3 regions of the Lentibacillus sp. Marseille-P4043 genome follow, and region 1 is predicted to be linked to each of the others. Evidence: predicted binding sites of a transcription regulator. Region 1 holds the regulator's gene; each other region holds the start of a gene.
The links. The regulator Rex, encoded in region 1, represses fermentation and respiration genes when NADH is low (regulators of the CRP and FNR family bind a similar motif). The targets are predictions, from matches to a motif close to TTGTGAAATATTTCACAA.
Positions count from the first base shown of each region.

Region 1 (10,662 bases):
TCTACCCATTCGCCTGTTGCTGCATTAAAGCCAACGCCAACTTTTTCACCTTTTAGACGTTCTACAACGATCGAACCTTCAAGACCAGCATTGTGAGCAATTTGACGTACTGGTTCTTCTAGTGCACGAAGAACGATGCTTGCACCTGTTGCTTCGTCACCTTCAAGTGATAGTTCATTAACTTTAGCGTAAACGTTAATTAATGCTGTACCACCACCAGATACAATACCTTCTTCAACTGCTGCACGAGTTGAGTTCAGTGCATCTTCAATGCGTAGTTTACGTTCTTTTAATTCTGTTTCGGTTGCAGCACCAACTTTGATGACTGCTACACCACCAGATAATTTTGCAAGGCGTTCTTGTAATTTTTCTTTATCAAAGTCAGAAGTTGTTTCTTCTGCTTGTGCACGGATTTGCGTTACACGAGAAGAAATAGCTTCAGGATTTCCTGAACCTTCTACAACTGTTGTATTATCTTTTGTTACAACAACTTTTGAAGCTCGTCCTAATTGGTCAACAGTTGCATTTTTAAGATCTAAGCCTAGATCTTCGGTAATAACTTCTGCACCAGTTAATACAGCGATGTCTTCAAGCATTGCTTTACGACGATCACCAAAGCCAGGAGCCTTAACTGCAACAACATTGAATGTGCCGCGAAGCTTGTTCAATACTAATGTTGCAAGGGCTTCCCCTTCCACATCTTCCGCGATTAAAAGAAGTGGTTTACTTTGTTGTACAACTTGTTCAAGTACAGGAAGAATTTCTTGGATATTACCGATTTTTTTATCTGTAATTAAAATGTATGGATCGTCTAATACTGCTTCCATTTTATCTTGGTCTGTTACCATGTATGGAGATGAGTAGCCACGATCAAATTGCATCCCTTCAACTACTTCTAATTCCGTGTTGAAGCCTTTTGATTCTTCAATTGTGATAACACCATCATTACCAACACGTTCCATTGCTTCAGAAATAAGGTTACCAACTTCTTTATCATCAGATGAAACAGCTGCAACTTGTGCAATTGATTCTTTTGATTCGATTGGTTTTGAAATAGTTTTTAATTCTCCAACTGCTGCTTCAACCGCTTTTTCGATACCACGGCGAACACCTACAGGATTTGCTCCAGATGTAACGTTTTTCAATCCTTCACGAATCATGGATTGAGCTAATACGGTTGCAGTTGTTGTACCATCACCAGCAACATCGTTTGTTTTGGATGCTACTTCTGATACAAGCTGTGCACCCATGTTTTCGAACTGGTCTTCCAGTTCAATTTCTTTCGCAATAGTAACACCGTCATTTGTAATTAACGGAGAACCAAATTTTTTATCTAAAACAACATTACGACCTTTTGGCCCTAATGTTACCTTCACTGCATCTGCTAATGTATCTACACCGCGAAGCATCGCGCGACGAGCGTCTTCACTAAATTTAATTTCTTTAGCCATTTTTAAATGCCCTCCTTATAATTGAATGATAGGATATTTTTTTCGTTAGCCAATGATAGCTAAAATGTCATTTTCACGAAGAATTAAGTATTCTGTGCCTTCATATTTCACTTCTGTACCAGCGAACTTAGAAAAAATTACATGATTTCCCTCTGCAACCTCAAGGGCAACTTTTTCCCCATGTTCTGTTACACGACCAGAACCAACGGCAACAACTTTACCTTCTTGTGGTTTTTCTTTAGCAGAGTCTGGAAGTACAATACCGCTTGCAGTTTTCTCCTCTTGTTCAACAAGCTCGATTACAACACGATCTCCTAGTGGTTTTATCATGTAGACAACCTCCTTAATTCATTTCTATATTGTATTTTTTGATTTATTAGCACTCATGAATGTTGAGTGCTAATTCCACTTAATATAATAAATAATTCATTCTAAAAATGCAAGTAATCTAATTGCTTTTTTCCAATTTTTATTTGCTACAATTCTTCTTAAACCATACCATTATTATCAGGATAGAAAATATGCTAAAATACGTGTTAGTGTTTAAATTAATGCTTAAATGATGATTTTTTAATAGGTATGGTAAAGCATAAAATTTTGCTCTAATTTGTTCTTGAGCAGGATAAGCTACGTCCAGCTCCAGCGCCCAGCGACTAGCGAGACTTCCCTCACCTCCGTACGATAAGTCAACATCGGTTCGCTTCCGCTCACCGTGTTTCCTTTATCTCCTACGGCTCAGTCCAGTCCGTACGTCGCTAATCGGGCGCTTACGCTTTTGTTAATAGATGTCCACATCCTAGCATAAACTATTTTAATACTACTCATGAAGGGGTCGTTTCATTTTGACAAAAAGATATTGGTATGTCATTTTAACCTATATCATCATGCAATTCTCAGGGATCATTTTTGCTCCATTATTGTATATGACATCCCCATTAAGCAAATCTGATGCTGTTGTCTATTGGTCTATTTTCAGCTTTATTGCGGGGCTTGTCATTGTACTGTTATTAATGAAACCGGATATGAAAGCTGGTAGTGATCGTAACGCAACAGATATTGGGAATGGTGTTCTATGGGCTATTGGCGGTGTATTTATGGCCTACTTTTCTCAAGGCCTGGCATCACTGATTGAAACTGAATTCTTCGGCATAACAATAGGGTCAGAGAACACACAGATGATTATGGACATAACGCGTGCTACACCTTTGTTTATCATCATTCCAGCACTCGTAGCACCTATCTTGGAAGAAATAATTTTTCGGAAAATAATTTTTGGCGGTCTATATAAAAAGACAAACTTTTTTATTGCTGCACTGCTATCTGCTTTCATTTTTGCTATTATTCACGGGGAACCTGAACACATTTTAATCTATGGTTCGATGGGGTTTGTATTTGCATTTCTTTATGTAAAAACAAAGCGAATTATTGTGCCAATTATTGTTCACATGGCCATGAATTCCATTTCAGTAATTGTCCAACTCTCCCTATCACCGGAAGATATTGAAAAAATGATGCAACAATATGAACAGATGCAAATGATTTTTATTGGAGGCTAAACATGAGCACCTCACCAAAGACTATGGCCATTTTTTATTTTATAATGGGCTTATTATTTACGTTTATAGCTACACAAACGGTTGAAGATACTGTATGGAGTTTTCCAACGATCCTTCTTGCAATTTTCGCGACGCTTGACTTTGGTGTTTCTATACGATTGATGTCCATCCATTTTCGGTTAAAACATAAAAAGAAGAAGTAGCGCACTAGCTGCTTCTTCTTTTTAATAGGCTGTTTTCTAAAAGATTGGGGCTGCGATCACTCGCCCCACCGAAGCCATTTGTTGTTTTTGACACAATAGATATAAACTGTGCACTAATTACCGTTACGGAAATACACTTCGCTTTCCGGGGGCTTGAGATGAGCCTCCTCGTGAGAAAACCACTCACTTTGGTGTCTCATCGTCTTCGCTTTCCCCCAGGAGTCTACGTGTATTTCCTCCACTGGTGTTGTGATTTAAAAACTCATTACATTCAGCTATTGCTTGAGTTAATTTCTGTTCAAGGGTGAAAAAGTCTTGTGTAACGTTAGAATCCATGGCTTTTCCCTGTCGATAATCAGAGCACCACTACCAGCGGAGGCAGAATACGTAGACTCCTTGAAAATACAGATCAATTTTCTGCGTGCGATGTAACGCTGCCGAGGCTTTCCTTGTCCTGCGGGAACAGCACGAGTCTGAAGACCCCGCAGCGGCGGTTTTCCGTGAGGAGGCTGAAGCCGTGCCCGCGGAAAGCGAAGTATTCTGCCGGAGCGGAATTTAGGCATTGCATCATCATTGTTACGAAAGGAAATTTCACTACGTCGCACTTTATATCAACGACGAAATTAAAAAGCAACAAACATTACGAAAAGAGCCTTTTAATAAAATTACTATTTCATTGCTTTGTAGACGCTGTACTTTAATTGATTGGAAAACCTCTCTGCTAGCAGCTGATGTTTATCCCATATCTTATATAATGACGGGTCCATTGGTTTTGAAGGGTTTATTTCTGGTGACGAAGAGGAATCTTCCTGAAACGATTGATCATGTAACATTTCTTCCACCGTATTTTCTTTGACTACTTCAACGGAACGAAAGCCAACTGAACGAAACATAGCTTTCCATTCATCCTGCAAAGGTACTTCGTCGACCCCGTACACATCTCGAAACCCCTCGATTTCCTCCTTTGAAAAAGATTTACCCGCTGTCATTTCAAGATCCAGCAGAATTCCACCTTTTCTTAACAAACGTAAATATTCATTAGCAGTTTTCGTAATGTTGGTGAAGACCGTAACCGATTCAGCTATAATCAAATCGAAGGACTCCGCTAGCAAAGAACTATTTTCAATGTCTCCCTCAACTAAACGAACTGTAATATTTTCCTTGGCAAATCTCTTTTGTGCCTTCTCTATCATTAATGGGTGCAGGTCAAGTCCGGTTACTTTACAACCATAAGCTTGTGCTAAATAAGCCGCTGTTTGTCCTGTTCCACACCCGGCATCAAGTATGTTACAGGTTTGGTTGATTGGCACATCTCTTAACAATTTTTTTGTTAGAGCAATTCCACCTGGGTGAGCCCCACCAACCCCTAAAAAGGCTAAAAAATCATGATACGTATAATTTTTCATTTATGTCCCTCCCTTGTTCTTACCATTTTTTATTTATTAATAGATACTAAGGTTTTTGTCCAATCGGTAAAAAATTTAAAACATAAGGTATTACTAATAGTAGTGGAATTAATCCATTTCACTTCTTTGCATTTGTTTATCGTCATTTAACACCCATAATAAATCCATATTATTAACAGGAAAGGAGTTCATACAGGATGGCAGTAAGTCCTTTTTATCGGCAGTGTCTAGGATGTGTTGGACGCCCTGTCGGAATTAGAACAAGAGATGGTAGAATGCACCGGGGTGTTGTTACTAGAGTTAGCAACTCGCATGTCTTTCTTCGTCCACTAGAAGGCAGAAATCTGGGCGGATTCGGATATGGTTTCGGTGGATATGGTGGATATGGTAGATACGGCGGATACGGTGGTTATGGCGGATATGGTGGATGGGGTGCTGGCTGGGGAATTGCTCTAGCTACCATTGCTGCATTGTCACCATTATTTTTCTGGTAGTATTATAAAAGGTTGTTCAAAAAGTCACCAAATAATAAGCAGCGAATCTCTTCGTTGGCTTGCTTTTCCGCTCCTCATGTACCTATTTATGTACACTCCGGGGCTCAAAGCTACGCCGCCTCGACCTTCGACGTACAGGACGTGCTAGTGTCGACGTTGTCACAGGACGTGACGTACTTAGTCGGCCTTGCTTCTAATTTGGCATACTTTTTGAACACACATTATAAGCAGAAGACTGTCCGGCAAGGAATGGTATGAACCTTTGCTAGGACAGTCTTTTGGTTAAAACGAAAAATCAGATCCTTCTACTATTGTTTCGGCTGGTAAATGTAACGTTTCTTTTATGTGCGTTTGTTTATTTTTAATAAAAGAGGAAACCAAATGGTAGCCAGCGTTGTAACCCAGCCATTTCGGAACAAAGCCTCCCCCATATAGCAGTTCATTATGACGAGGATCCGCTTTCGACAACTTCATATTTGGCTTTAGCCACTTCCTCCAATAATTCAAGGCCGAATCAATGGGTCGTATGGTAGCCCATTTTGCCAAATGTTCTGTTCCCAAACGTTCCTGTACAGCCATTTCAGCCAAACCTTCCAAGACAATAGAATCCAAGAGTTTCATATTCTTTTCCTTTTTATCGAGATAATGCAGCCTGCAAACATGATTATATTCATGCGTAATAAGCGCCTGCAGTTCTTGCTGTGACATGGTTCCAGACACAAACAAGAACACTTTATCATGATGGGACACCCCAGACAACCCATTAAAATCCCGTTTTAACTGCCGATTATTGGAATCAGAAGGAAAAATAAATATCGGTATGTCGGGTCCTTCCCATTCCTTTTTTAATCGCATTAGCTCTACTCTTGCAATTTTCCATGGATTAACATTAGTTAAGGAATTGATAATACTTTCATCCTGCACATTTGGCAAAAAAAGGCCATGTTGTAGTAAATGATCATGGATTACCGATGATGAACTTCCTGGAAAGTAAGAAACGAGTTTTTCACTTATGCATTGTTTCTGATGCTCAATATTATTGACCCATGAACTTCCCTTAATTCGCAAATATTCCTTTAGCCATTCCCTCGTATCTTTAACTGCCATGTACAGTGTCTCAACTCTTTTCTCAAAATATAAATTGATCATTATACTGTATGATAGCAGGTCAAAACTGGTGAAAATATTGTACAATTGTTTGTAACTTATTTCACGGCTAATCTAATGGATAGTGCTTTAAAAAATAAACCAATGCTTGCAGTTCCACAGCTAAATCAATATGATGCACCCGAATATTATCTGGAACAGTTATTCGTGCCGGTGTGAAGTTAAGGATCCCCGAAATCCCTTGCTTGACAAGTCGTTCGGTAATTCCTTCAGCTTCATTGGCAGGAACTGTTAAAATCGCAACTTGAACACCATTAATTTTTTCCTCTAAATCGTTGATATGGTATACAGGAACTCCACCAACTTCTGTTCCTACTTTTGTCTCATTCGTATCAAATGCCATTACAATTTTTGTATTATTACTTCGCATAAAGTTATAATGTAAAAATGCTGTACCAAGATTCCCTACGCCGATTAAAGCCACTTCTGTTACTTCATCTTGGTCGAGCGTCTTGCGGAAAAAGCCCAGTAAATATTCTACATTGTAGCCATATCCTTTTTTTCCTAACGCACCAAAATAGCTAAAATCGCGGCGAATTGTTGCTGAATCAACTTTAACAGCTTCACTCAGCTCTTTTGATGACACCCTCTTCTTGCCTTGATGATGTAAATTATTTAAAAACCGATAATATAATGGCAGCCGCTTTGCAGTAGCTTGCGGAATTTTATGCTGTTCCATTATTATCCCCCCTAGCTTTCTCGATAGTAATCACCGGATTTGCCACCTTTTTTCTCTAGTAAAAAAGTTTCTCCAATGACCATTCCTTTATCAAGTGCCTTACACATATCGTAAACTGTCAGGGCTGTTGCTGAAGCTGCAGTTAATGCCTCCATTTCAACCCCTGTACTTCCCTTCGTTTTTACAAAAGCTTCTATTTGTAATACAAACATATCCGCTGTAATCTGCCAATCAAACGATATGTCAATGCCTTTTAATTGTAATGGATGACACATTGGAATCCAATCTGATGTCTTTTTAGCAGCCATAATCCCTGCTACTTGGGCAACGGCTAACACATCGCCTTTTTTTATCTCATTATCATTAATTTTATGATAGATTTCTTCTGTGACTTGAATACTTGACCTTGCAAAGGCGGTTCGTTCCGATTCTTGCTTTTCACTTATATCAACCATCCGCGCTCTGCCTTGTTCATTAAAATGTGTGAAATTTGCCATATACTCATCTCCATTTCACTTCGTACTTATACATCTTAGTTTATCAGAAAAAATTCGATAAGTCGTGATTAAATTCACAAATAAATTGCTTGCATTAAAAGCCTTGAAGCTAGACGTGGCTTCTCCTATACTTGACGTCATTATAATCTAAATTATTATACTTCCTTACTCGTTCACAATACGATACACTTAAAAGGATGAGGTGAACGAAATGATTATCATGCAATTAAACGGAATATCAAAATCCTTTGGTGCAGAAAAAATATTATCTACTATAAAACTCGAAATAAAACAAAAAGATCGAATTGCTATTGTTGGAAGAAACGGTGCTGGTAAGTCGACACTACTTAAAATTATGGCGGGTGAATTAAGCTATGATGAAGGTGAAATACATAAGCCGAAGGACCTGTCCATCGGCTACTTATCCCAGCATACTGGGCTCGAATCAGACAAAACCATTTGGAATGAAATGCTTGACGTGTTCCAACATTTAATTGATCAGGAAAAGGAACTAAGACTGTTAGAACGCGAAATGGAACAAGCATCTTCTTTATCAACAGCAAACTACGAGCAACTTTTACATGATTACGATAAGAAACAACAGGCATTTGAAGCTGGTGGAGGCTATCGCTATGAAGCAGATATTAAGGCAGTCTTGACCGGACTCCATTTTCAGGATTATGACTATGAAACACCAATCCATGAACTAAGTGGCGGACAAAAAACACGCTTAGCCTTAGGAAAATTACTATTAAAGAAACCTGAACTATTAATTTTAGATGAACCGACAAATCATCTGGACATTGATACACTAGCATGGCTTGAAAATTATTTGGCTAATTATCCGGGAGCAGTTACAATCGTGTCCCACGACAGGTACTTTTTGGATAAAACCGTCACGATTGTATACGAAATATCCTATCATCGAACGAAAAAATATCATGGGACATACAGCAAATTTCTCGAGCAGAAAGCATTAAATTTTGAGCAGGATATGAAAGAGTTTGAAAAACAGCAAACAGAGATTAAAAAGATGGAAGAATTTATTCAAAAAAATATCGTTCGTGCATCCACAACCAAACGAGCCCAGAGCAGACGGAAGCAGCTTGAAAGAATGGATAAATTGGAAAAACCAGCTGGTGAGGAATCGTCTGCATCCTTTTCCTTCCAAATCACCCGGCGAAGTGGAAATGACGTATTAAAAATCGATGACCTATCATTTCGATATGAAGACAGCGGAGAGGACTTGTTTTCCAATGTAAAAATTCATGTAAATCGCGGGGATCGGATTGCACTTGTTGGTCCAAATGGTGTTGGTAAAACTACTTTACTCAAGACGATTTTAGGGAGACTGAAACCGAGCCGTGGGACAATCCAACTTGGAACAAACGTTCAAATTGGCTATTACGATCAAGAACAGATGACTCTAACACCATCAAAAACCATTTTACAAGAATTATGGGACGAACATCCTACGGTAAATGAAAAAGATATTCGCACCGTTTTAGGTAATTTTTTATTTTCAGGTGACGATGTTTTAAAACTTGTCCATTCCCTTAGTGGTGGGGAAAAGGCACGATTATCATTGGCCAAATTAATGATGCAAAAAGCCAATTTATTAGTACTGGATGAACCGACAAACCACTTGGACATCGACAGCAAGGAAGTATTGGAAGCGGCACTAATCGATTTTCCAGGGACTATCATATTTGTATCCCACGACAGATATTTTATCAATAAAATTACAGACCAGGTTGTGGAAATGCAGCAAGATGGCGCTACTGTTTATTTAGGCGATTATGATTATTATATGGAGAAAAAAGAAGAGGAAGCTGAACGTGCAAGACTGCGACAAACCGCAGAAGTAATGAACAAAAAAGATCAAAGTAATTTAAGCTTTAAAGAAGAAAAAAAGCTTCGCAGTGAACAACGAAAAAAAGAACGTAAAATAACGGAACTAGAAGATACAATAGAACAACGTGAAAATGAACTTGCTGAACTCGAGCAAAAAATGACCGAACCAGAAATTTACCAAGATCATGAAAAAGCATTGGAACTGACAAAGCAAACGGGGGAAATTAAGCAAGAAATCGAACAACTTATGGAAGAATGGACCGCATTACAAGAGGATGAATAACAAAAACCGGGATAACCCGGTTTTTTTGTATTAATTTTTTATTGATCAAACGTTTGATTACAAATATAATACTGTCTTATTAAGTAATCCACAATGTTATACACATAAAAAGCACTATTATAATTAAAATCATTACGGTTATTCACATTATCCACAACTAAAACGATAGTTGTCCACAGTTTTTATCCACATAATCAATATAAAAGTATTAGGCTTTTTCTAGAAGATATACACATACTTGTTGATAACCTGTTATTAACTTAATACTAACGATGGGTTTGCATTCAAATCCAATCCTGACCGCTTACCTTGCTCATAGGAAATGGTCCCAGCAGCTGCAATCATTGCTGCATTATCAGTACAAAGGTTTAAAGGTGGAATCGACAATGGAATTCCTGTATTAGAAAAACACTGTTGGATAGCCCCACGTAAGCCTTTATTCGCAGCAACACCCCCAGCAACAATAACTTGTTTTACATCATATTGTTTAGCTGCTTTAAATGTCTTTTCCGTTAATACTTCAACAACACTTGCTTGAAAACTTGCAGCGATATCTTCCCTTTTCAGTTCTTCACCGCGTTGTTTCGCATTGTGGATTGTGTTAATAACGGAAGATTTTAATCCACTAAAACTAAAATCGTAACTACCGTCTTCTAGCCATGCACGCGGAAATGAAATGCTCTCACTGCCGATACTTGCTAACCGATCAATCTGCGGGCCACCAGGATAGGGTAGATCCAGCATACGAGCAACTTTATCATATGCCTCCCCAGCTGCGTCATCACGCGTTTCACCAATTACTTCAAAATGGCCATGTTCCTTCATTAAGACAAGCTCCGTATGCCCACCAGATACAACCAAAGCCAGTAATGGAAACTGGAACTCTTGTTCAAAACGGTTCGCATAAATGTGCCCGGCAATATGGTGAACTCCTATGAGAGGTTTTTGCTTGGCAAATGCCACTGCTTTTGCTGAATTAACCCCAATTAATAATGCCCCAACTAAGCCAGGACCTTCTGTTACTGCAATCGCATCAATTTCATCCCAAGTAATAGCTACTTGTTCAAACGCT
Region 1 covers NZ_LT984884.1:251,931-262,592, forward strand. The annotation lists gene groL (chaperonin GroEL) at 1-1,451, opposite strand, end outside; gene groES (co-chaperone GroES) at 1,497-1,781, opposite strand; gene C8270_RS01210 (CPBP family intramembrane glutamic endopeptidase) at 2,294-3,007, shown strand; gene C8270_RS01215 (YdiK family protein) at 3,010-3,210, shown strand; gene C8270_RS01220 (class I SAM-dependent methyltransferase) at 3,879-4,616, opposite strand; gene C8270_RS01225 (hypothetical protein) at 4,814-5,110, shown strand; gene C8270_RS01230 (DUF2268 domain-containing protein) at 5,393-6,259, opposite strand; gene C8270_RS01235 (redox-sensing transcriptional repressor Rex) at 6,327-6,956, opposite strand; gene moaC (cyclic pyranopterin monophosphate synthase MoaC) at 6,968-7,453, opposite strand; gene C8270_RS01245 (ABC-F family ATP-binding cassette domain-containing protein) at 7,665-9,590, shown strand; gene tsaD (tRNA (adenosine(37)-N6)-threonylcarbamoyltransferase complex transferase subunit TsaD) at 9,846-10,662, opposite strand, start outside.

Region 2 (10,662 bases), 2.4 Mb from region 1:
GGTTCGTCAGTGTAAGCTATCCAATACTGTATTTTCTCTGAATAATTCTCCATCACATCATCATAATAAGTGATTGATTTGACTGGTTCGCCAAATACTTTTACTTGTTTTACATTATAATCTCTTGGTTTGATGACCGTAACAACTGGAGACCCTTTATCTGCTAAAGAAGTGACAGGAGGTGAAACTTCTTCTCCCATAATCCATTGTAATTCCTGCTCATCTTTCTTTAAAATAGCCATAGCCAACTGTCCATAACCGCCATTACTTTTTGCCATTATATAAATAAAATTGCCTTTAACATCATAATCAATAATCGCATCGTAGTTAAAATCATTCTGGATCATAACCTCTTGAAGGCTCTCCTCAAAGGAAAGATCATCATTTACATTTTCTTTGTCATCATGAACATTCGAACAACCAACAAGAAACAAAACGATCGTCATAGTAAGGAAAAGCTTTTTCAAATCCTCAACTCCCTCCCAACTCTAGTATACGTATGGAATTAACCGTTAGTTCCAATACGCAGGTAATTATACAAATATTTTATCCAGGTACCAATCCCCTGCAGCATAAGATAACATCAAAAAAAGAGCAAGACCCTGCATCATCTACAGGTTCTTACTCTTATCCAATCCACAAGTCACTTAATCTTCTTTATTCACATACTGCCGCATATTGTCCTTCATTCCGGCTAAACAAATTGTTGCTGGATCATTCGTAACATCTAATTCTAATGTTGACCCATCAATCGGTAATGTTTCTTGAAAAATTTCCTCGTATTCTGCAACGGTTACTTCTTTTCTTGCTGCAAATAACTGTGTATGCTCTGCAATGTGTAAATGTTCCCGGTAATTTGGCTGCAAGATACCAGTGAAAAACTCCCCTACTGCGCCGGAACCATAGCTAAAGAGTCCAATTTTTGCACCAGACTGTAAATCATCTTTTTGTTCTAGCAAAGAAAGCAAGCTTAAATATAATGAGCCGGTATAAATATTTCCGACATTTCGATTATACTTCCTGCTGATTTCAAAATTGGCTAATAATCGTTCCTTATCTTCTTCCTCTGCTTCATCCAAAACAGCCCGTAACGCCTTTAGTCCCATTTTTGTATATGGAAGGTGAAAACAGATTGCTTCAAAGTCCTTCAATGAAAGGTCTGTCTTTGCTTTGTACTGTTCCCAAACTTTTTCAAAAAATAGAATGTATTGTTCATTGGAAAACTTGCCATCAACAAACGCTTTATCTGAGTAGATCGGACGCCAGAAATCCATAATATCATCTGTCAGGTATACATTGTTTTCTTCTAGTTCCATGATACGGGGTTCTGCGCTGATCAGTAGTGCAACGGCCCCCGCTCCTTGTGTTGCCTCACCTGACGTATTCAAACCGTATCTGGCAATGTCGGATCCTAATACCAACACCTTGCTGTCGGGATTTAACGCAATATGTCCTTTTGCCATTTGAATACCTGCTGTTGCACCATAGCAGGCTTGTTTCACTTCAACCGCACGAGCATGGGGGTTCAACCCTAATAAACGATGGACGTAAACCCCTGCAGATTTCGAGTTATCGATCCCTGATTCCGTGCCGAAAATAACAAAATCTATCTTTTCTTTATCTTCATTATCCAAAATTTCCAATGCCGCATTTGCTGCTAATGTAACCGGATCCTGTGAGATTGGAGGTATCGCCATTTTCGATTGACCAATCCCGATTGTAAACTTTTCTGGTTCTACATTTCTGCTGACAGCTAGCTTGTTCATGTCAACATATAAATGCGGTGTATAAAATCCTATTTTGTCAATTCCTATTTTCACCATTCTTCACCTTTTCTTACCAGTATAAATTTTTAAATAACTTAGTGATTTTCTTCACAAATAAAACTTGCTTAAAACCAACATTATAAATCATAATATAATCTATTGTGAAAAACAATGAAAAGAGGACGAAAACGAGGTGAACTTGGGGGAAGATCTCCTATTTATATGCCCCAGGTTCACCAGCATCTCCCCACGCCAGGGACTATGCTTTCGGTTTTGATGGAAAAATAGTATACGACCATGACCAGATAAAATCAACAATGAAAACAATCCCCCAAAGCATCCCGATCGAATAAATCGTTTCATTCGGATATGGAGATTCTGCGGCAGTACCCGCATCAATCCATGAAAGATCACGTAAATATCCGATCGCATCTTCCAGACTATCTGTCCCATACATCCAGAATATGGATTGTACCAAAGCAAATACAACGAAATGCGCGATGGAAGTTCGACGATATTTTCTCGCCACATACTTCGGATCCTTATTTCTTTCCATGATTTGATAGTCTTTTTCTTTTAAAAGTTCCACACCACGCCAACCACCAATTTTCATCCGCATCCAGCGATCAAGTTTCATAAAGTCAAAAATTCCAAATGTGCACGCATAGATGACGAATATAGCAATGACAATCTGGAAGGTAGAAATCTTCCCTGTTTCTTGATAAATCAATAATGCCAACAGTGCCTCCAATGCTATTAATGCTAGAAAAGCGAGGATGAATAAGGTGCTTACTTTTTTCTTATTCAGGAAATAACGTACAAACCCAAAAAGTAAAAGTGCTACAATGGACGACACTTCAATTGTAATAAATATTTCCCATTGGTAAGTGAGAATTAGTTCCATCTATTGCTCACTCCCTTCTTTTTCACTATATTCAGTTTCCATTTAAACAATAAGGAAGTCAATAGTTTTTTTGCCCCTTTTCAAAACAGCTATAAAAGGAATTTTATGTTAAAGTAAAGGTAACTTGTACCAAAGGAGATGATATGGTGTCCCTTGTCTTTTTAATCGGACTTATCGGCGTCTTAATTGCCATCTTTTTCAAAGAACCAATAATTGGTCTAATCAGCAACGATCATAAATTTGTTCGAAAATTTGAACGTGTAACATGGTTTCACAATCATTGGTCAGCGGGAATATTTCTGTTTGTGCTGAACGCTGCTATATTTTTCGCTGCAGGGCTAATCCTGTTCGCATTGACGTATTTCTTAATTCCATTTGTCCATTTTGTGATCATGTTTTTTGCAGTAATCAGTTGTATCTTTTTATGGATTCTTTTTAACAAAGCATGGCAAGGTACGAAGAAAAACCGCGTCAAAATGGGGCTAATCGGAAGCAGTTTCTATATGGTATTAACGTTCGTTTTCGTTTATTTCCTATTGACAATGAAGCCTTCTTATCCAGGAGAAGATACATTTATGGGAGCTATCGGCCTTGTTTTTGCGATAATTATTACATTCCTTGCGTTTATAACATGTTTTACCTATACAGGGTTTCCTGTGAAGAAAGAAATCCGGTGACAAAACAACATACATATCAACATAAATCCAATGTGTAAGGAGAGAACTCGACCATGCCTAAAGAACATCAACTATTCCAGGAAAACTCGAACTTTCTAAAACAGCATGCTGATAATCCGGTAAATTGGTATCCATGGGGAAACGAAGCATTTGCAAAAGCAGAACAAGAAAATAAACCTATTTTTCTATCCGTCGGTTACAGTACAAATCATTTATGTCATGTGATTGAACGCGAATCATTTAGAGATCAACAAGTTGCGGATTACCTAAATGAGCATTATGTTTCTATTTTAGTTGATCAGGAAGAACGACCAGACATTGCTTCATTGTACGCAAAAGTATGCCGCATGATGACCGGTCAAAGCGGTTTTCCACTGTCTATTTTCATGACACCTAAGCAAATCCCATATTATGCGGGGACATATTTCCCAAGGGAAGGTAAATCGTTTATACCCGGAATTATGGACGTACTTATGAGCATGCATCATGAATTTCACGATGACCCGGAGCATATCACAGCAGTTACCAAAAGTGTCAGTGAGGAGTTAAAAAATAGCCTATCTACCAAGAGCCCGAAGAAATTATCGAGCAAATACACGATTAAAGCTTACCAGCTGCTTCACGAGAGACAGGATACAACATACGGCGGATTTGGTGCAGCACCCAAATTCCCTGCCCCGCAAAATATTTTATTTTTGTTGCGTTTCTACCGTCTAACTGGTAAAAAAGATGCCTTAAAAACAGCGGAACATACATTAAAAGCAATGGCGAACGGAGGAATTTACGATCATATTGGTTTTGGTTTTTCCCATTATGCTATCGATGAGAAGTGGCTTGTCCCCCACTTTGAAAAAAAGCTGTCTGACAATGCGCTGTTGCTGATCGCTTTTACGGAATGCTATCAAATGACGAAAAAACCGTTTTACAAAGAAGTAAGCGAACAAATTATTTCGTTTGTTATGCGTGAGCTGCATCGATCAAATGGCGCTTTCCATTCTGCAATTGATAGTGAATCAGGTGGTGTGGAAGGTGGTTATTATGTATGGGAGTTGGATGATGTACAGCAGATCCTTGATGAGGAACTTGAAGAACTCTATACGAAGGCATATGGCATGACACCCGAAGGTAATTTCAAGGGCAAAAATATACCCAACTTGGTTGATTCCGATCTGGGAGCGATAGCGGAGGAACATCAGCTTACATTAGAAGAACTATATCAGCAGTTAGAGGCAGCGCGTGTTCCATTATTAGCAGCTCGTGAAGCAGAGCGAGAGCACCCAACAGTCGATAAGAAAATTTTAACGGCTAGCAATGCAATGATGATCACCGCACTAGCAAAAGCAGGCAATGTATTCGAGGAACCAAATTATCTTAAAACAGCCGAGGATACCATGGCATTCATCGAAACGAACTTGGTGCAAAACGAACGGGTAATGGCTTGTTACTATGACAACGACACCTTAAAATGTAATGGCTATCTGCACGACTATGCGTATCTTTTAGAGGCATACATCGAATTGTATCACACAACATTAGCATTGCCCTACCTAAACAAGGCCAGGGAGCTAGCCGACAGGATGATTGGTTTGTTTTGGGATCGCGACCAAGCTGGATTCTTCGCTTCTGGATATGACAGTGAAAAATTATTTATTCAGGATAAAGAAATCTTTGATCATAGGCTGCCATCTGGAAATAGTGTTGCGGCACTTGCCCTTATCCAATTAGGCCATTTAACCGGAGAAACCGCCTATTTTGATAAAGTTGATGACATGTATCATACATTCTACATGGATGTACGGCAAAATCCAGCTACAACAACATCATTTATGCAGAGCCTACTATTGACAGAACTGCCAACAAAAGAGGTTATCATGATCGGTAATGATCGTGATTTCACAACACAATTACAGCAAGAATTTTTACCAAATGTTTCACTGCTTCAATGTGAAACACCTGAACAATTGACCGCCATTTCCCCCTTTGCGTCTAATTTTACGAAACTGGATGGAGAGACAACTTTTTACGTATGTGAAAATTTCGTATGTAACCACCCGACAACAGACCCAGCAGCAGCCTGGAAACTAGTGAAAAAAAATTAAAGCATCCGCAATCTTTTTTGGGAGATTGCGGATTTTGTGCTCGTTCGGCGACTTCTCGCTTTCGTCCGGCGACTTTCCGCTTTCTTCCGGCGACTTCCCACTTTCGTCCGGCGACTTTCCGCTTTCGTTCGGCGACTTCTCGCTCTCGTCCGGCGACTTTCCGCTTTCTTCCGGCGACTTTCCGCTTTCGTTCGGCGACTTTCCGCTTTCTTCCGGCGACTTTCCGCTTTCTTCCGGCGACTTTCCACTTTCTTCCGGCGACTTTCCACTTTTGTCCGGCGACTTCTCAACTTTTCCAACCGACAGAAGCAGGGTTTTACATCAATATTCTCGAAATAGTTTAGTAGACGATACAGAAGCATGTCAGGATGCAATACATCATAAAGTGTAAGTAGCAGAAAGCCTATTCCCCACCACATATGATAGCTAGAAACAATCAGCGATCCAGATGGTAATGAATTAGGCTTTGTCCAAGAATAAAGGAGGGTTTTTTTGCCTACGAACGAGAAGGAAGCAATTGTAAAAATATGGTTTGAAGAGGTGTTTACAAAAGGCGATCTACAGGCTGTTGATCAGGTCGCAGCAGCAGACATGATCACTTACTCACAAGGGCATGATGAAGGTTTTGTTGGGAGGGATAATTTTAAAAATTGGCTATCGTGGTACTGCACTTCTTTTGTCGATCGTAGCTGGGTAGTCCAAGATACGATTGAAGAAGGCGATAAAATCGTTGCTCGTTATACTGGCTACAGCACATATAAAGGCGGTTTACTTGATATCCAATCTGAAGATCAGCAAGTGAAGGAAACAGGTATCATTATATTCCGAATAGAAGATGGAAAAGTGAAGGAGCAATGGTGCGAGATGAGTGATTTGCAAGTCGTGCAACAGTTAGGAGCTCAAGTTGTATCACCATGAATTGGCATTTTCACCTAATTTCTCGGAGGGGGAATAATGTGAAAAAAAGTCTGTTTCTATTTGTAATTATCGCTTTTATTTTAGTTAGCTGCTCCCAAAAGACGCTTACATTTACCGGTGGGAGTGACAATTGGTCTGTTCGGTACACTGCTCATATACACGAAACTGACAGTGAAAGTATTGAATATGCTATTCGCTATATAGGAGAAAAACCTGCCCCTGAAACAATTGATTATGAATTAGGCAGCCTCTCCGTACATGGGAGGATAGTAAACAAGGACACATCCGCAGTTACCAGTAAAGGTGGCAGCTGTTTCGGATGTGCCGTAACGCAAGAGGATGAGGAAATCGAAGCAGTGATTATGTGGAATGGAAAAACGGAAAGCTTTACATTAACTCCTGAATCGTCCAACTAATTGCGATGGGGGAAAAGCTCCCCCCTTCTATTTCCGATTAAATTGCTTCTTCAACAACGTCTCCACTCCACCTGGAAACAGCTGATAAAGCTTACTTCCAGCATCCATCCAATGTGGCAAATTAATTTCCCGCTTCTTACTAAATAAGTTCTTTACAATTTTCGTTGCCACTTTATCTGGATCAAGCATATACCGGGCAACGCTTTTCTGATAGCTACCGTCTGGATCCGCGGTTGTAAAGAAATTCGTGCGTACTGGTCCTAAATTAACCGCCATCACGTAAATTCCTTTACTGGCAACTTCCAGCCGAAGAGCATTGGTAAAGCCAATGACTGCATGTTTTGTAGCCGCGTAAACAGCGGATTTCGGTGTGGCAATTTTACCGGCTTGGGAGGCGATGTTGACAATATGACATTTCCGCCGATTCGCTGAAAAGTGTGGCAACAGCAGTTTTGTACCACGAATCAAAGCGAATACATTCAATTGAAACATGCGCTCCATATCATCAAGTTTCATTTCGTTTACATAGTCAAAAACACCTACACCTGCATTATTAATCAGGCCATGTATTTGTTTATGGTCCGTTAAAATTTGCTTGATCACATCTTCAAACTCTTCATGATCGGTTATATCTGCCTGATAAGCAAATGACGTGGCATCAAATGAGCGTTTCAATTTCTCCCGCTGATTTTCCAGTTTATCAAGTGAACGGGCAATCATGATCGGTGTCCCGCCATTTTTCGCTATATGCCACGATAGACGTTCACCGATCCCACTTGATGCTCCTGTTACAATAATCGTTTTATTTTGTAAATGCAGCCTCACATACATCACCTACTTTGCTTTAACGAAAAGAACACCATCACGCTTTGTTTTCTCAATTTTTCCTTCCTCTTCCAGAAAATCAAGCTGACCGATCGTTTCTGACATGGTTAAATCAAGTTCACTTTCATATTTTCTCGGAAAGAGTTGTTGGCAAACTTCAAAAGGTGTCTGCTCTTTTTCCTGTAACATGTGAAGCACCTTATTCGCTCGCTGCTCCTGCTTCGCCAAACGCATTGGAATCAATTCGTCCACATTTGAAAATATATCACCATGCCCCGGGTAAACGGTGGTGATCCCAAGCTGCAAACATTTTTCGAGATTTTTTCGATATTGTGGCAATGGTTTAGCTCGCTCTGTCTCATCTGCATGTGGCGGTTCCAAAATTGGGTTTGGTGAAATATGCTTGAGCAGATGATCTCCTCCAAGAAACGCCCCATCAGCCTCACGGAAAAATGACAAATGACTTTGCGCATGCCCCTTCGTCTCAATAACCCGCCAATCCGCATGACCTGGCAAAATGTCCCCTTCATCAAGGAAGGCCGTTAGCTTTCCATGACCGGTAAGTTCTAATGGTGTTTGCAGTTTTTCCAAGAGTTGTAAATATCGATTAGGCACACCAGCAAGCTTAAACGCATCGCTAAAAAACTGCTGGTACTGATTTAAAAATGCTTCATCCCTTGTTAACCAGGGATCATTGTATTTATGGCCAACAATTGCTTGTGCCCTCGGGAATTCACCTACTAATCCAATATGATCTGGATGATGGTGGGTTAAGATGTGCTGTTCGATATCATTTGGCGTGTAGCCGATTTGTTTTAATTGTACGGTTAGAGCTTCCCACGCCTCTTTCGTTTTCACACCGGCATCAACAAGTGACAGTGTATCCCCTTTCAAAAGGTAAACATGAACATCCCCTACAGGATATGGTGTTGGTAATGTAATTTTCGTAATCGTGTCGTGTAATACTTTCATTTATATAAGCTCCTCTAAAAGTGAATGGTCATTCATTTATCTATAGTTTACCCTTTTTTCTTCTTTTTGTCACATTGTTTATTTCTTTTTCAGAAGTTGTTTAATCGCATCAGTCAAAATTTCTGGCAAATACTCGAAGCTGTATGTCAGTTCCAATCGCTCTGTCCACTGATGCGGGTCCCTCCCTAGTGGGCCAATATTCAATACTGGCATTGTCAGCTGTTCCATGACATCTTCGGGAAAAACAAACCCATTATTTTGCAGTGGCATATTCGTTGTTAATTGACTTAATTTGCTTTGTGATGATGGTGGTCCAACATAGCTTAAATCGGACAGTCCGGTAAAAAATTCTGCCACAGTCAATTCAATCTGATATTCCTCTTTTGTTTGTTTCGTCACGTTATCCATCACATCTTGAATATACGGGTCATCAAACGATGAAACAGCGGGATAAAATGGTGGACTGTAAAATAAAATAATCATTGGCCCCAAATCTTTACAAAGTGCAGCCAAATCTTGTACGAGCAATGTGGAAAAATCACGGTCGCCATGTTCCCGTTTGGAAACTAATAAATTTTGCCGCCGCGTAATCTCTTCTTTTCCATATCGTTTTACTGCTTCATGATATAATTCTTCATACATCATGACACGTACCCGAAAATCTGGCAATGTAAAATCCGTGGCAACATCAGCAAAATATCCTGCTTTCTGTTTTACGTGATTTTCGATTTCCTGCGCTGCTTGTGTTGCACCAGCAATCAATTTTTCATTTAGTTCGTGAAAGGATTGTTTTAAATACAGAACATTGTACATCGCAATTGCAGCATTTGGTGTCTGGACCGAATAGGCTTCTTTCAAATCCCGCTGCATTAAACTTGTTGGCGGCGGTGTCACTTCATCACCAATTTTTTCAATAAACGCTTCATTTAGTTCCAATTGCTGCGATAAAAAACTGATCATTAAATTAGGATTTACACCCGCAAACGGTTCTCCAACATGTGATTCCTTTCCATAGCAATAAAAACCAGGAAGCACTTTTCCGATCGACCCTGTATATACATAGTAATGATCGTCACCGGGATATTTGCTAAACATTGGCTCACCATTTAAACAGGCATTATAGGTTATGTTTTCTTCTTTTTTTAATTGGTTCAATACGGGCAACGCTGTTAACATTCCATGTGAATTCACTTCTTCATCTGGTACCGTCAACAAAAGAATGTTTCCGTCAAATTCATCATCTATCGCTTTTTCAATCATGGATAAGTGAAGAGAGAGACCTGCTTTCATATCCATCGAACCCCGTCCAAACAACCAGTCACCAGTTATAATATCCTGCCTGACCTGTTCTGGTAACTCATCCTTGATCCGTTCCATTTCTTTCGTTAATTCCTTTGGATGAAAAGCAAGATTTTCTAATGATCCATAATCCTCCACACCGACAACATCAAAATGGCTTAGCAAAATAACTGTTTCTTTTGTATTGCCCTTTTTTACGAATGCAGTTAAAAGTCTTCTGCCATCGTCTAACGGATGCAGTTTTAAGAAATCAGGATGGCTTTGAAAATATTCCTTTTGTGCTAAAATATGGTAGAGATATTCAGCAAGCGCAATTTCCGCATTGCTTTCGGTAACACTTTGATGATGCACGAGTGAACATAACAATTCCGTTAACGCTTCTTTCGTTTGCCAATGTTTCATTCTAAATTCCTCCCCTGGAAATTGACTTTTAGAAAAAATTGCAACACAATGAACAAAAGCGTAAGCGCCTGTTTAGCACGTAACGCCAAAACCAAATTTCCCCTATTTAAAATCAAGATGAGGTGAAACGTTTGAAAACAAAAATTATTGCACATCGTGGTGCTAGCAGGCTTGCACCTGAAAACACGATGCCTGCCTTTGAACTCGCCTACAAGCTAGGTGCAGATGCAATTGAAACAGATGTTCAACTTACGAAAGACAATGTTCCCGTAATAATCCATGATGAACATGTAAGACGAACAACAAATGGAAAAGGGTACATCAAAAATTTTACATTTCAAGCGTTACAACAATTAGATGCCGGTTCCTGGTTTTCACAAAAAT
Region 2 covers NZ_LT984884.1:2,663,043-2,673,704, reverse strand. The annotation lists gene C8270_RS13115 (hypothetical protein) at 1-467, opposite strand, end outside; gene C8270_RS13110 (hydroxymethylglutaryl-CoA synthase) at 648-1,820, opposite strand; gene C8270_RS13105 (hypothetical protein) at 2,026-2,670, opposite strand; gene C8270_RS13100 (hypothetical protein) at 2,817-3,347, shown strand; gene C8270_RS13095 (thioredoxin domain-containing protein) at 3,401-5,446, shown strand; gene C8270_RS13090 (hypothetical protein) at 5,443-5,745, opposite strand; gene C8270_RS13085 (ester cyclase) at 5,939-6,364, shown strand; gene C8270_RS13080 (hypothetical protein) at 6,403-6,780, shown strand; gene C8270_RS13075 (SDR family NAD(P)-dependent oxidoreductase) at 6,808-7,611, opposite strand; gene C8270_RS13070 (MBL fold metallo-hydrolase) at 7,615-8,577, opposite strand; gene C8270_RS13065 (M20/M25/M40 family metallo-hydrolase) at 8,656-10,278, opposite strand; gene C8270_RS13060 (glycerophosphodiester phosphodiesterase) at 10,410-10,662, shown strand, end outside.
Region 2: a site for Rex is predicted at 1,863-1,880, ahead of C8270_RS13110 (hydroxymethylglutaryl-CoA synthase). Genes of this name have one in related genera too.

Region 3 (10,662 bases), 3.2 Mb from region 1:
GCTGCTGAACGAGGAACAGCTATGCATACCGTTATGCAGCATCTTCCACTTACAAAGGCTTTAAGTGATGTTGAGCTAGAGGAATTTGTTGAGGTACTTGTCGAGAAAGAAATACTCACGAACGATGAGGCAGCGGTTATTGATTATCATGCAGTTGCACAGTTTTTCGCAACGGAAATTGGTCAGTATGTGCTTTCGGTATCCAATCATCATCGGGAAGTACCCTTTAGCCTCTCATTACCAGCTAGTACAGTATATGCATCATGGGCAAGTGAGACTGACGAGCAAGTGTTAGTACAAGGTGTTATTGACTGCATTATTCCAAAAGATGATGGCTGGATCATCATAGACTACAAGACAGATGCAATTGATGGCGATGTTACGGAACAAGTGAAAGAGAAACTTATGAAGCGGTATGCGACACAAATGAATCTGTACCGGCAAGCAATTGAAACCATTTGGCACCAGCCGGTAAAAGAAACGTATCTTTATTTCTTTGATAAGCAACTCGTTTTGGAGGTCCCACCTATTTCATAAAAAAGTTTTAACAGACCTGCCCCATTCATTGGAGCAGGTCTGTTTAGTTTTGGGAATATATATAAATGAGTCCTATCCCTTCAAACCATTAAGAAATCATACATGCGTTTACGGTTGATTAGGATTTGATATCGTTGGACTCCCTCCTGAATCTTGATCATTTGCATCGTTATCTAGCCAGCCGTTTTTAGTTGGGGCAAATACGGAAGAAGGATCACCAATTCCGATTGCATTCCCCTGACTTTTATTGTAAACCGTATTACCTGAAAAGGAAGTATCGCCAAAATTAACGGAGGAGTTCCCCGCTTGCGAGTCAATTTTAATCGGGCCAACCATAAAATGATCGTTCATTGTTTATCCTCCTAGCTGCACTCCCTATAGTGGCTTCCTCTTGGCCAGAATTGACTTTGTTCTCGGATTGTGATGATGAATCGTTTCCCTTACTTTCTTCATTCGTTTGTTTGTTTTCCATGATGGAGGCTGATGAGGAAGAATCTCCTATTGCACAATTGGTTCCTTGAGATTGATCTTCATATTTAGGATTTAGCTGTGTCATTTCCCCAATTGTAATTGATGCATTTCCGGTCATATTGGTAATTTTAATACTTCCGATCCGAATTAATGGATTGTTCATCATATTCTTTCCTTTAATTAAGATATACTTTAGCGTATGAGAAAGATCGATAGAAAGTGAACCAATGTGATTAAGTTGATCTTTTTGTCACCCTAAAGCAATAACTTATTCAACAATAATCACAAGGATTGGATTTCTAATTGTGACGGATTTGTTGCTATTTATAATCAGTATCCATAACGAGCAAACCCTATTAATCCAAGGGGTTATGCTCGTTTTTTTTGAAGGCTCTATTCGTAATGTTTGTTAAGTTTAATTGCGTAGTTGATATAGAATGCGACGTAATGAAATTTCTATTTTGTGACTTTTATTCCGGTTCTAATGATGATTGAGTGCTTAGATTTCGCTCCGGCAGAATACTTCGCTTTCCGCGGGCACGGCTTCAGCCTCCTCGCGGGAAACCGCCGCTGCGGGGTCTTCAGACACGTGCTTTTCCCGCAGGAGTCTACGTATTCTGCCTGCGCTGATAGGAAATTTCTGAATATAGAGTGGTTTGGTTATTGCCCATAAAATCAACGTTTAGAATAGTTCTTATCAGTTGAATAGAAAATTATTCTAAGCTGCGGGAAAATGCGAGACTCCTATGGGAAAAGGAACAGTCTGAAGACCCCGCAGGAAGTGGTTTTCTTCCGAGGAGGCTGAAGCGTTCCCCATGGAAAGCGAGTATTTTCCCGCAGCGCTGGATTAGCACTCATTTTAGATAGGACGAGAGAAAGTCACACTAAAGTTACGTCGTATTATATATCTGTTGTGTCAAAAACAACAATCTATTTGAAACAGCCTTTATGAAAAATCGTTTGTTCTGGTTAAATTGTTGAAAGCGATTGTAAGAAAAATCACAGTTGCTTGTGATTCATTTCACTTCTCCACATTATCTCCCAGATTATGATGTAAGTGTAATAGATAGTACGAAGCGAAGGAGGGGTGGAAATGGAAACGACCAAAACGAATCTTTCTGAAAAACAAACTGAAGACGAGAAATCATTACGAGGCACATTAATCTCAGTAGGCATTGTCGGAGCTGTTATCGTCATCATGTGGGTGGCAGTATTTTGGATATATATGGCTAGAGTATAGGAGGGAATGACATGCATCGATTTGAAGAAATCTGGCTTGCTTTAAGTGCCGGTATTTTAATATTATTTATGGTCGTCGTTGGGTATCAAACATTTGCACTTGAAATGGGGCCGCCGAGTGATAAAGATACAATTGATCCACAAAAGGTAGACCAAACTGCTCCATTTGACGAGCCAGGGATTAAGCAGATTGGCAAAAATGAATATGAAGTAGTCATGACGTTACAAGCATTCGGTTTTACCCCTGGAAATATTGAAGTCCCAGCTGGAGCAAAAATTAACTTTACCATGACTTCTAAGGATGTAACACATGGATTTCAAGTTGCTGGAACAAATATAAATGCAATGGTTATGCCAGGACATATTCAGAAAATAGCACATACATTTGATGAACCTGGCAGCTATTTAGTGCTATGTAATGAATATTGTGGAACAGGACATCAGTTAATGTCTACAACAATTACGGTGAAGTAAAGGAGGGAAACATAAATGGAACGAGCAGTAAAAACAACTATTCGCAAAGAAGCCCGAAAAGCTTTAGGTGTTAACCTTCAAGATGCCAAACTATCAAAGGCATATTTAACTGTATCATTTATCACGTTGCTCATTGGCGGTATTTTAGGATTATTGCAGGGGTTACAACGTGCAGGTTTGTTGGAATTGCCAGTATGGTTAAATTACTATCAAGTGTTAACAGCACACGGAATTTTATTAATCCTTATTTTTACAACTACTTTTACCATTGGTTATCTATACGCAGGACTTTCACACACACTCGGCGGACTCCTACCTAAGGTTCGGAAACTGGCCTGGATCGGATTTGGCTTGATGATGGTTGGAGTTGCATTAGTAATTATTACAATTTTAATGAATGAAGCATCTGTACTATATACATTTTATCCGCCATTAGCAGCTTCTCCCGTGTTTTATATCGGATTAGTGTTTGTTGTACTCGGGATTTGGTCTTGTTGTTTTGGTGCTTTCATCAATTATTTTCATTGGAGAAAACATCATCGCGGGGAAGTAACACCATTGTTAGCATTTTTTGCGATGGGGGTGTTTGTACTTTGGTTCTTCGGCAGTATCGGTGTCACAATTGAAGTGCTAACACTTATTCCTTGGTCTTTAGGGTGGAAAGAAACGATTAACGTTATGGTAAGTCGTACACTATTTTGGAGCTTCGGCCATACACTCGTAAACATTTGGTATATTGTAGCAACGTCTGCCTGGTATGTCGTTGTACCGAAAGTCATTGGCGGCCGTGTATTTAATGATAAATTAGCACGGGTTGTTGTAATTCTATTAGTCATTTTAAATATTCCTGGTGGATTCCATCATCAAATCATTGACCCAGGGATCTCGGAATCTATTAAATTTTTACATGTATTTATGAGTATTTCGATTGCGTTTCCTTCGCTCATGACTGCATTTGCGATGTTTGCGCTCTTTGAACGGACAGGAAGAAGATTAGGTGGAAAAGGGTTGCTTGGCTGGTTTAAGAAACTTCCATGGGGAGACGTACGTTTCTTAGCACCGATGATCGCAATGATCGCCTTTATTCCTGCAGGTGCTGGGGGAATTGTAAATACAAGTAATCAGATGAACCAGGTTATTCATAACACTATGTGGGTAGTTGGCCACTTTCATTTAACTGTTGGCACATCCGTTGTTTTAACTTTCTTTGGGATTTGTTATTGGTTAATCCCGTATTTATCAAAACGAGAATTAACATCAAAAATGAATAAACTAGGTATCGTGCAAACCATTATTTGGACTGTTGGGATGATCCTGATGTCTGGCTCTCAACATCTAGTCGGATTATTAGGTGATCCTAGACGAACTGCATATACGACATATGGCGACCATGGAACAGCACTAAGCTGGATACCATACGAATATGTAATGGGAATTGGAGCAACATTACTGCTTTTGGGTGTCATCATTCAAGTTTACGCTGTGTTCAACATGATGTTTTTTGCACCAAAAGGAAATACAGAATTTCCAATTGGTGAGGTGGAAGCTGATGCACAGCCAACTCCATTGTGGACAGAGCGGTGGGGGTTATGGATTGTATTAATGCTGATGGTTGTTGCAATGGCGTATGTTGTACCAATTGTTGATTTTATTGTCAATGCACCACCAGGATCACCACCAATTAAGACTTGGTAATACGAAGGGAGATATAAAGGGTCGGTGATTGGGAAGGGTATTTGCAAATTAGCAAGTTCCCTTTCCAATGCTTGCCTGCCGACATCTAGTCTCTAACTTCTGCTTAAGGAAGTGATGGTAATGATCGAAAATCGGCGTAATGCATTGGCTATAACAATCGTTATTATTTTTGGCAGTATCTTGTTTTATATTGGTACAGATGGATTTCACGCTTTTACTGCGGAAAGTGCTAGAACATATGAATTAATAAAAAACAAGCCGACATTTCCTAGTGTCACACTGCAAGATAGTAGAGAAAGGACCTATACATTTGATTCGTTTGCCGAGGGGAAATTTGTGTTTTTAACGTTTATGTATACGAGTTGTACAACCGTTTGTCCACAATTAGAGATGAATATGGCTAATGTTTATAAGATGATCCCGCAAAAATATATTGGAGAGGACATTGTATTTTTAAGCATTAGTTTTGATCCGGAGCGGGATAATCCAGAAACACTGACAAAGTATCGCACCTATTTCGGCAGTGATGGAGAAACGTGGCGAATGGCGAGGGTTAAGAATAAAACGGAGTTAGATACACTATTAAATAAATTGGGCGTTGTTGTGATCCCAGATGGAAATGGGAATTTCACCCATAATACAGCATTTTATTTGATCGGCAAGCAGGGACATTTGTTGGAAGTATTGGATTTCACTAAAACAGATGAAGCCGCGAACACAGTGAACAAAATACTAATTGAAGCGGGGGAATAATCAATGAAACAGGCTATGTATGGTTTATTGCTATATGTTTTCTTAATTCTTCCCCCGGTTGCGAATCTATTAGAATCAATTATGATCGTGCATATGCACATGCAAATACCGCTACTCGTTATTTCAGGTTTTTTGATGGCGCCATTCCTCCAACGAAAATTTCCGCACTTCTTCGGGAAATGGAACAGCAATGGAGTGGCGGGAATGCTCTTATTGATGATTGTCTGGAGTTATTGGATGATACCACGAGCAATGGATGAAGCAATTACAGTGCAGGCAGTGGAAATATTTAAATTTATTAGTTTACCATTTTTGGTGGGAGTTCCTCTCCGTGATAGTTGGAGTAGACTAGGGGGAATTGGAAAAGGCATTATCTATGTATATATCATGTTGGTTCTTATGGTAATGGCATGGTTGTATATCGGTTCGGATGACCAGATTTGTAACAACTATCTGGAGGTTGACCAAAAAACACTTGGTTGGGGGTCACTAGCAATGTCCGCCTGTATGATCATATATGGCATACAATTAATGGTTGTGGATCAATCACAATATAAATAACGGATCAGCCCCCTGCCACGCTAGCAGGGGGCTGATACCGTTTACGCGTTCGACGTTATTAGTTGATCATATGCGTCTTGGTCAAATGGGTTTGTAGAACTGTAGCCAGTATTTGTATTGATAAAGTCTCCAGTATTGAACGAACCCGAACCAGCACTGGTTTTTGAGGTGCTTTTTGGAGATAGGTAAAACGAATCTCCAAAATTGACAACCCCACCATCAATGCTGTTAACCTTTAAAGGACCTACTATCGATGGCATCCTAACACCTTCTCGAGATTTTTTTATTATATAGAATAAAGTATGAATGTCTTATGTGCTTTGTGCAGCATTCCTGTCTTCATCATGCAATATTCGGAAGTGTTTAATGCGTGCTTCAGTGGATATATTGCCAATACTTCCTACCTGAAAGATAGACGAGGTTTCTACACCAATAAAAGATGCATGATGCACATTGATATTGTTTGTGTGATGATTAATTTGCTGCTTAACGTGTTTACCATTTTTTGGCCATTTAACGGCTTGATTAAATAATCGATAGTTCGTAAATTCTACATCATCTTTTTTCGTAAATATAGCTCCCTCTTTTTGTACCGCTATCACATTTGATTTTGGTCCGGCAGTTGCTGTATCACCAATCGAAAAAATTGAACTAAATGACACGGAGTTCCCCTTAATATGTTTGACGCGTACATTCCTCTTTTCCATGCTGTCATCACCTTCTGAAACTATTATTTTATGGTGCTAATGGAACAACATTCCCGACAGTGAACGCTTCTGGTGGTGTATCGAAAAACGATGCCAGCATCATTTCGTCATTGTCACCGATCAAGAATACTGAGGAAGCTGTGATTGCATCAACTTCTACATTTCCGACATTTAATCCCCAGTTGTGAACTTCTAAATTCATTGATCTGCTCCTTTTTGTTCGTTATTTTGCATATAATTAACAAGTGATTGATAAATTTCGTTTTTAATTTGTTCCGTGATGTAAGCTGTTAATTGATCTTCTGAGTTTATGTTTTGATCCTTCGCTTCCTGTTCGTAAAAAGCAATTCGCTGAGGGAGTTGTTTTTCAATATCTTGTAGCATGATCGACTGAAAGCCTTCGTCCACAGGCTTTCGATATTGATTTGCTAAATCTTGGATTAATGCAGGACCTTCTTGGTTTATGTGTTGGCTTAGGTCTGATAATAACGACTGCTTCATTGGGGGCTGGAAATTGGCAGGATTTGTTTGATTGATTCCTAGATCATCAATGTTTGCTAAATCACTAGGTGACAACCCGATATGAAGTGTTCCTTCCAATCGTTCAATTTTTAATTGGTCAAAATTGTATTCGATTTTTTCGATTGTATTTTTATTTTTTTCTTTGGAAATCGTTTCTACCTGGTCCAATTTTGATTCCAATTCTTTTATTTTTTTACCTTGTTCCTGAATATGCTGGTGAAGGTCATAAAAGTAAGTAGTCCATTCGTTTCCATTCATAAAAAAATCCCCTCTCACGCTTGGTAAAAAAATCGGTTTGTATTTAGGTTAAGGCCTATGTTAGTTTATGTGAATGCTTAAAAATCGTGCTTTGTTTGGGAAAGTGGAATTAATGGGGTAGAACGTTTTCCTAGTGGTATAGCTTCTTCAGCTGGTTCCGTATATCCTCCGGTATTATGAATATCCGCTTGGGCCTGGATACTTCCAGTGCTGCCGATTTGCAAAACGGAAGAATTGGTTATGGAACCGATTTTGATCATATAAATGTTGATCGATTGATGGATCGTCATGTTCATGCTGCTCACTCCACTAATTAATCGACTGGTTGGTCAATGTGATCTTTATCGTAAACGTACGTATTAGAATCTGCTAATTTTATACGAATTCCGTCACCTGTATTAAAGGAACCTCCACCAGCATAAGTTTTTGCAGAACTTTCTGGGCACATCGAATACACGTCTCCAATATTTAGAATGCTTGAAGAGGATACCGTGATAACTTTGACCGCTCCCACTTGTGCTGGCATACTTATTCCTCCTTCTTTGTTTAGTTTATGTGATTTTCCTAAATTGTTGAAAGCAAGAAGGAAGTTTGGATGACGAGGGCGAATAATAGATTGAATACATATATTTTTGAAGTTATACGCTTAGAAGTTGATTTGCTCACGAGGGAAGGTGAGAATGGATGGACAATCGTGTGGAGCCAGTTAAAGAAACGCATCGCCTTATATGGATGGACGCGGCAAGGGGATTTGCGATTTTTGGTATTTTTATGGTGAATATTGGAGCATTTTCGGCACCATATTTTTTATATGGCGGCGCTGAGGACGCTTGGACGGAGCCTGTTGATCACTACACGCAAACGGTTATCGATATTTTTTTTCAAGCTAGTTTTTATACGCTATTTTCGTTTTTGTTTGGGTTCGGGTTTCAACTGTTGAAAGAACGGCTAACAGCAAAAGGAATTAACGTACATTCTTTTTTGTTTCGTAGGTTACTAATTTTAATCGGTTTCGGATTTATTCATGCTTTTTTCATTTGGCATGGCGATATTTTATTATCCTATGGAATCATTGGATTATTTTTATTAGCTTTTATCAACCGTTCGAATAAAACATTGCTAGTATGGTCCTGTCTTTTGCTGGGTGGAAGCGCATTTTTATATACACGGTTTTTATATGACTTCAGAGGGTATCTAGATTATTACGATGTCGCGGCGATCTATTTAGCCAAAGCCCACTATAGCAGTAGTGAGTTATCCGTTATTTTGGCCCAAAATGTGAATGACTGGTTTTATGCAAATGGCTTATTTTCGTATTTCCTATCGGTTACGTCATTACTGCCATTGTTTTTGCTTGGTATGTATATTGCTAGAAAACGCTGGCTCCATCAGCCAAGTGTAAAAATAAGTCTACTTAAAATTTTTTGGGTTGTAAGTTTAATGGTGTTTATCGCAATAAAAATGGGCCCATACCTTTATGGGAATCCAACCTGGTTTTCTTATGTTCAGGATAATATTGGTGGCACGGCATCGGCATTGTTTTATGTTGTCTCTATTGTTTTACTGGCGCAAACAAACATAGGATTAAAATGCATCAAACCATTTTCCTATGTTGGCAGAATGTCGTTGACAAATTATATTACGCAATCATTGATCAGTTTTGTTCTATTTTATGGGATTGGGTTTGGATTGTACGGTTCGGTTAATCCTAGTATTGGTGTTGTTATCGTCTTAGTTGTGTTCATCGGGCAAATTTTCCTTAGCAGATGGTGGTTTACTCATTTTCTGTTTGGGCCACTTGAGTGGGTGTGGCGGAGTCTGACATATGGGAAAAGACAGCCATTATGGAAAAGAAATGTTAAACAAATGTATTAAAGGAAATCAAAAACATTAAATCGAAATAAAAAAGCAATATATAAGATGGTAATAATGACAAAGAAGAAAATATTAATCTTGTCCTTCTTTGATTTAACAAAACTGATAATACCAATTAAATATGCCACCGAAATACAAATAGTATATATAATCGATGAGATATCTTGAATGAAACCTAGTAAAACCACAATAACACCAGTTATAATAGCAACGCCTATAGGTTTAGTTGCAGCAGACAAATTGATCATCTCCATCTTTATCAAATGTTTGGGATAAAAACGGCTTTCCATAATGGAAAGCCGTTTTTACTTACTTTATCTTTTAACAATTAGTTTATCCTCTTAAAACATCTTTAATATGTCCAATCGCCCAATCCAAATCTTCTTTTTCAATAATGAGTGGTGGGGCGAAACGGATAACATTTTCGTGTGTTTCTTTGCATAATAAACCTTTTTCTTTTAATGCCTCACAATATGGGCGGGCTGCTTCATTTAGCTCAACACCAATAAATAGTCCTTTTCCACGTACTTCTTTAATTGCAGGATTATCGATTTTTCGCAGTTCTTCCATCATGTAGTTTCCGAGCTCTAATGAACGGTCTGCCAAATGTTCTTCTTCGATAACTTCAAGTGAAGCAACAGAAACGGCACATGCTAATGGGTTGCCACCGAATGTAGATCCGTGTGAACCGGGGTTAAATACACCGAGAATGTCGCTGTTCGCAACAATGCATGAAATTGGCATAACGCCACCACCAAGGGCTTTACCTAAAATAAGAATATCTGGCGTAACATTTTCCCAGTCACAAGCGAACATTTTACCTGTACGGGCTAGTCCTGCCTGAATTTCATCGGCTATATACAATACATTGTTTGCTTTACAAAGATCGTACGCTTCTTTCAAAAATCCTTCAGGAGGAATAACAATACCAGCTTCTCCTTGGATTGGTTCAAACAAAAAGCCTGCTGTGTTTTCGTTGATTGCTGCTTTTAGTGCATCAATATCACCGTATGGGATGAGTTTAATACCTGGTAACATTGGACCAAATCCACGTTGATATTCCGCTTCTGATGACAAAGAAACCGCTGTCATTGTCCGGCCGTGGAAGTTTCCTTCACAAGCAATGATTTCCGCTTTGTTTTCGGCAACACCTTTAACATCATAAGCCCATCTTCTAGCAGCCTTTATTGCCGTTTCAACTGCTTCAGCGCCTGTGTTCATTGGTAGTGCATTTTCTTTGTTTGTTAGTTTGCAAATTTTTTCATACCATGGGCCTAACTGGTCATTGTGAAATGCCCGAGAAGTTAGTGTTACCCTGTCTGCTTGTTCCTTTAGTGCATCGACAATTTTTGGATGACGGTGCCCTTGGTTAACTGCAGAATAAGCACTTAACATATCCATGTAGCGGTTGCCTTCTGGATCCTCAACCCAGACACCATCTGCTTTTGTTATCACAACAGGGAGCGGGTGATAGTTCTTTGCACCATATTCCTGTGTTTGGTCGATAATTTGTTGACTAGATTGTGACATAGTAACCCTCCAAAGTTTGGAAAAATATTGTGCTCTTGCC
Region 3 covers NZ_LT984884.1:3,498,888-3,509,549, reverse strand. The annotation lists gene addA (helicase-exonuclease AddAB subunit AddA) at 1-537, shown strand, start outside; gene C8270_RS17475 (spore germination protein) at 646-888, opposite strand; gene C8270_RS17470 (spore germination protein) at 857-1,171, opposite strand; gene C8270_RS17465 (cytochrome c oxidase subunit 2A) at 2,102-2,248, shown strand; gene C8270_RS17460 (cytochrome c oxidase subunit II) at 2,260-2,721, shown strand; gene C8270_RS17455 (cbb3-type cytochrome c oxidase subunit I) at 2,737-4,416, shown strand; gene C8270_RS17450 (SCO family protein) at 4,537-5,169, shown strand; gene C8270_RS17445 (hypothetical protein) at 5,173-5,730, shown strand; gene C8270_RS17440 (spore germination protein) at 5,772-5,990, opposite strand; gene C8270_RS17435 (spore germination protein GerPE) at 6,042-6,437, opposite strand; gene C8270_RS17430 (spore gernimation protein GerPD) at 6,466-6,639, opposite strand; gene gerPC (spore germination protein GerPC) at 6,636-7,217, opposite strand; gene C8270_RS17420 (spore germination protein GerPB) at 7,295-7,513, opposite strand; gene C8270_RS17415 (spore germination protein) at 7,531-7,743, opposite strand; gene C8270_RS17410 (DUF418 domain-containing protein) at 7,902-9,092, shown strand; gene C8270_RS17405 (hypothetical protein) at 9,089-9,355, opposite strand; gene C8270_RS17400 (ornithine--oxo-acid transaminase) at 9,426-10,622, opposite strand.
Region 3: a site for Rex is predicted at 2,018-2,035, ahead of C8270_RS17465 (cytochrome c oxidase subunit 2A). Genes of this name have one in related genera too.